DNA from 2 places in the Seminibacterium arietis genome. Region 2 is predicted to be linked to the other one. Evidence: riboswitches for the same ligand, from Rfam matches in the RefSeq annotation. Region 2 holds a riboswitch; the other holds the start of a gene.

Region 1 (2,474 bases), 110 kb from region 2:
ATGTTTCTAGTAGATCATCAATTGCTTTACATAATAAAGTGCGATCATGACGGTAGTTAATATTATCATCGTTTAAACGACGTGCAATAACGTTTATTCTATCAGTAAATATTTTTTCTACAGTATCATGTTGTACAATTGCTCCATCAATAATATCTTTACCTACAGTACGATTGATCCAATCAACTCGAGCCGATAAAGAAAGCTCTGCTGCAGGGCTATGTTCTACGCCAAGATTATCAATGAATATTTTTTTTGCTACACTTTGTTTCAAAGTTTCAGCAATTTCAGGCAATAGAATAGGAGGAAGAATACTTGTGAAAAAGCTACCAGGTCCAAACAAAATGATTTCAGCTTGTTGAAGTGCGGTTATAGCTTCGGGAGTTGCCTTTACTAACGGAACCAAAAATACAGATTTAGGTAATTCTGCTAGATTATCAATATCGACTTCCCCAACAATACCATTACCTGATGGTAATGTTGCAGCTAAATGCACTGAATGTTCTGACATGGGAATAATAAAAGATTTCACTCTAAGCAAATCACGAATTAAATTTACCGCATCTGTGGGGCGAATGTGCATATTCTCTAGAGCTTTGAGCATTAAATTACCAAGGTTATGTCCTGCTAGCTCACCGCTACCAGAAAAACGGTATTCAAATAATGCAGAGGCTGTGCTGGGTTCAGTAATGATTTGATTGAGACAATTACGTAAATCTCCCCACGCAATACCGCCTTGTTCTCTACGAATTCGCCCTGTAGAACCACCATTATCTGTGGTTGCTACAATCGCAGTTAAACGTTCTTCCATGAAACTCAATGCCGACATAACACGTCCTAAACCATGTCCACCACCAATTGCGACTATTTTTTTTATTTTATCAAGATTTTTATGACTGGTATAAGGGCGAGAGTTAGTCATTTCATCCTCTTTTATTTTGTAGTGATTTCAATAGCCTCATTATACTCACTTGTATTTTAAAGCCAATCAAATAAATCAATTTACTCTCTCAAATTGCTATAAAATATCGTTATGTATTTTTTTATATAATTGATTTTTAAGGAAATTTATATCAAAAATGATAGCGTAGATAAACGCTTTATATTAGAATTAACGCAATATTACGCATGACTCCGAGCTTGTTTACCTAACTTTTTAGTTTTTATAAAAACAAGGTGGCAATGCCAGTAGTATTTATACTGCTCAAGGATAAAATTGGAAACGATTTATCCTCTCGTATTTTAGAAAGGTGTATAATGCAACAACCAATCTTTGTTAAAAATATAAGTGAAGATCGCTTAATTGATTCTTTTCAGCGTGAGTATCATTATTTACGGCTCTCCATTACTGAAGCTTGTAATTTTCGTTGTAATTATTGTTTACCTCAGGGATATAAATGTACTACAAATCGACCGCACTTTCTCGATATTGATGAAATTCGTCGTTTAGTTAATGGATTTGCTGAATTTGGCACTAAAAAAATACGTATAACGGGTGGAGAACCAACTTTACGTAAAGATTTTTTATCTATTGTTGAAACCGTAGCACAGCAAGAACAGATTAAACAAATTGCGTTAACAACTAATGGTTACAGAATGGCGACTCAAGTATCAGATTGGCAACAAGCAGGTATCACATCAATCAATGTGAGTGTGGATAGCCTTGATCCCAAAATGTTTCATGCTATTACAGGGACTAACAGGTTTAATGATGTAATGCAAGGAATTGAACGAGCGTTTACAGTTGGTTATAAAAAAGTCAAAGTGAATTCTGTTCTCATGAAGAATTTAAATGATAAAGATTTTGACTCATTTTTAGCTTGGATCAAAGATCAACCAATTCAAATGCGATTTATTGAATTAATGCAAACTAATGATATGAAAGAATTTTTTGAAAAGTATCATTTGTCAGGTAAAGTTTTAGAACAAAAATTGCTTCATACTGGATGGCAATTACAGCCAAAGCTACCTTTAGATGGGCCTGCAAAAATATTTAGACATAGCGACTATGTTGGTGAGATTGGTCTGATTATGCCTTACGAACGTCACTTTTGTGCTAACTGTAATCGTTTGCGTGTTTCTGCTACAGGTAAATTACATTTGTGCTTATTTGGTGAAGAAGGAATTGATTTACGAGATTTATTGTACTCTGATCAACAACTTCCTTTATTGAAAGCAAGGATCTTTGCTAGTTTACAAAATAAAAAAGAACATCATTTTTTACATAATGGTAATAGTGGAATTCGCAATCACTTAGCAGCAATTGGCGGTTAATAAATATGACAAAATTTACACACATTAATACTAACGGTGAAGCAAATATGGTGGATATCTCCACTAAACTAGATACTGTCCGAGAGGCGAGAGCAGAAGCATTAGTGACAATGTCACAAGATACTTTATCCATGATTGTAGAGGGTAAACATCATAAAGGTGATGTGTTCGCCACAGCTCGCATAGCAGGTATTCAAGCT
Region 2 (2,474 bases):
GCAAGAAACAGAAGTGTGTAATATTTATTAAATATTTTTATTGAAATTTATTTTTTCGGGGGAAACAATGGCAAAGTTGAATAAGAAATGGTTGCTCAGTGGGGTAGTTGGTCTGTTATTGGGGGCGGCTATCTTAGCGGGCGTCCAATATGCAATGAAAGTAACCAGTACTACTGAGTTTTGTGTTTCTTGTCATTCAATGCAAAAGCCTCAGGCTGAATGGGAAACTTCAGTGCATTTTTCTAACCGTAAAGGAATTCGTGCAGAATGTGCTGATTGCCATATTCCACAAGACAATGTGTTCCATTACGTGAAAACAAAAGTGTTTGCAGTGAAAGATCTTTGGAATACTTATGTAACGGACAAATTACCAGATGAAGAGGCATTTGAGAAACATCGTTTAGAAATGGCGAAATCGGTATGGGAAGATTTAAAACAGAATAATTCAGCTACTTGCCGTAATTGTCATAGTTTTGAAGCAATGGAAATAGCTTCACAGGTGCCAGCCGCACAAAAAATGCATAAGACAGGTATAGAAACAAATCAAACTTGTATTGATTGTCATAAAGGTGTAGCACATTTTATGCCCGAAATGGAAGTTGATGATAAAGCAGCATATGGTGAGTTAACTAAACATGCAGGTGAATTTAATGATACTGATAAAACATTATATAGCTTAATGATGAATCCTGCACAGTTAATACAAGGTGGTGAAGTGCGGTTAATGCCATTTGCAGAATTAAACAATTGGAAACAAGAAGGCGATGAAATCACGGCTACAATTCACGGTTGGCAACAAGCAGGTGCAGAAACAGTCGTTTATGCACAATTAGGGCAACGTATTATGTTAGCTTTAGGTGATGGAATTGCAAAAAATGCAAAAGTATTGCAAACTGTACATGATAAAGTGACAGATTCTGATTGGAAAGAAGTAACGTTTGAAGTAAAAGTAGCGAAAAATTCACTCACTTCTAATTTACAAGCGTTAAATCAATTTGGTAATAATTTAAATCAAACCCATTGTAGCGGTTGTCATGCTCCGATCAGTGCGGGACATTACACTGCGAATCAATGGATTGGCGTAGTAAACTCGATGAAAGATCGTACTTCAATGACAGCAGATGATGTGCGAGCAGTCACTATCTATTTACAACGCAATGCAAAAGATTTTGGCGGAAAATCCCATTAAGTTAAACTTAAAGGGAGCCGAAACTCTTGAAAAAGAGAAAACGACTCCGAGCTTGTTGACCTAAGTTGAAAAATATGGTCGCAAGCCTGCAATCTAATGTTGCACATGGTATAGCTAGAAATGGCTATGCCACTCCTCCTCAGAAAGGTGTCGAAACAAAACTTTCACAATCTATTGGCGAAAGTGCGGTGTGTTTTATAACCGTTTCGATGTCTTTTCTTTCACCAATTCATTGTGAACCTAGTAAATAACGAGGTTTAAAATGAAAAAACAAAGTAAAATTAATACAAGCCGTCGTAGCTTTTTGAAAAATTCATCACTAGGAATGGCAGGAGTATCACTCAGTGGTGGAGTTGTTGGTACATTGGCTTCAACAAAAGCTATAGCAGCTGAACAAAGTACAGTTGTTACTGCTGCACACTGGGGTGTGTTAGGTGTAGTCGTAGAAGATGGTAAAGTAGTTAAATCAGGCTCTGCGATGCCTATTTCAGTAGAAAATGAATTGCAAAGCGTAGTAGCTGATCAACTCTATAGCGACACAAGGGTAAAATATCCGATGGTTCGTAAAGGCTTTTTAGAAGGTAATAAAGACACTAGTTTACGTGGGCGTGATGAATGGGTCCGTGTTTCTTGGGATAAGGCCTTTGACCTCGTTGCAAATGAGATGAAGCGTGTACGTGAAGCTTACGGTGCAGGGGGCATTTTCGCGGGATCTTATGGATGGTACAGTTCAGGTGCTTTACATGCTAGCCGCACTTTGCTACAACGCTATATGAATGTGACAGGTGGATTTGTTGGAGTAAAAGGTGACTATTCAACAGGTGCCGCTCAAGTTATTATGCCTCATGTATTGGGAACAATTGAAGTTTATGAACAACAAACTAGCTGGGAAACAATTCTAGAAAGTTCAGATATTGTCGTATTATGGGCAGCTAATCCAATGACCACTTTACGAATTTCATGGACATCAACTGACCAACAAGGTATTGAATATTTCAAAAAACTGAAAGAAAGTGGTAAACGCATTATTTGTATTGATCCTGTACGTAGCGAAAGCTGTGAATTCTTAAATGCAGAATGGTTACCAGTTAACACTGGTACAGACGTTCCTTTAATGCTAGGTATCGCACACACTTTAGTGACTACAAATAAACATGATAAAGAATTCTTGAAAAAATATACCGCTGGCTATGATAAATTTGAAGAATATTTATTAGGAAAAACTGACGGGCAAGCTAAAGATGCTGACTGGGCAAGCAAAATTTGTGGATTACCAGCAGATACA

Evidence for each region. A riboswitch is a leader RNA that binds a small molecule or an ion and turns the genes downstream of it on or off. The one in region 2 is predicted to bind molybdenum cofactor.
Region 1: it holds a riboswitch for molybdenum cofactor, as region 2 does, so the genes downstream of both, moaA (GTP 3',8-cyclase MoaA) here and torA (trimethylamine-N-oxide reductase TorA) in region 2, are expected to answer to the same signal.

The regions. Positions count from the first base shown of each region.
Region 1 covers NZ_JBHTJN010000008.1:114,907-117,380, reverse strand. Annotated here, with positions in the region: gene ACFQ02_RS03190 (gluconeogenesis factor YvcK family protein) at 1-922, opposite strand, end outside; molybdenum cofactor riboswitch at 1,121-1,269, shown strand; gene moaA (GTP 3',8-cyclase MoaA) at 1,258-2,274, shown strand; gene moaC (cyclic pyranopterin monophosphate synthase MoaC) at 2,280-2,474, shown strand, end outside.
Region 2 covers NZ_JBHTJN010000008.1:4,497-6,970, forward strand. Annotated here, with positions in the region: gene ACFQ02_RS02660 (NapC/NirT family cytochrome c) at 68-1,189, shown strand; molybdenum cofactor riboswitch at 1,222-1,355, shown strand; gene torA (trimethylamine-N-oxide reductase TorA) at 1,452-2,474, shown strand, end outside.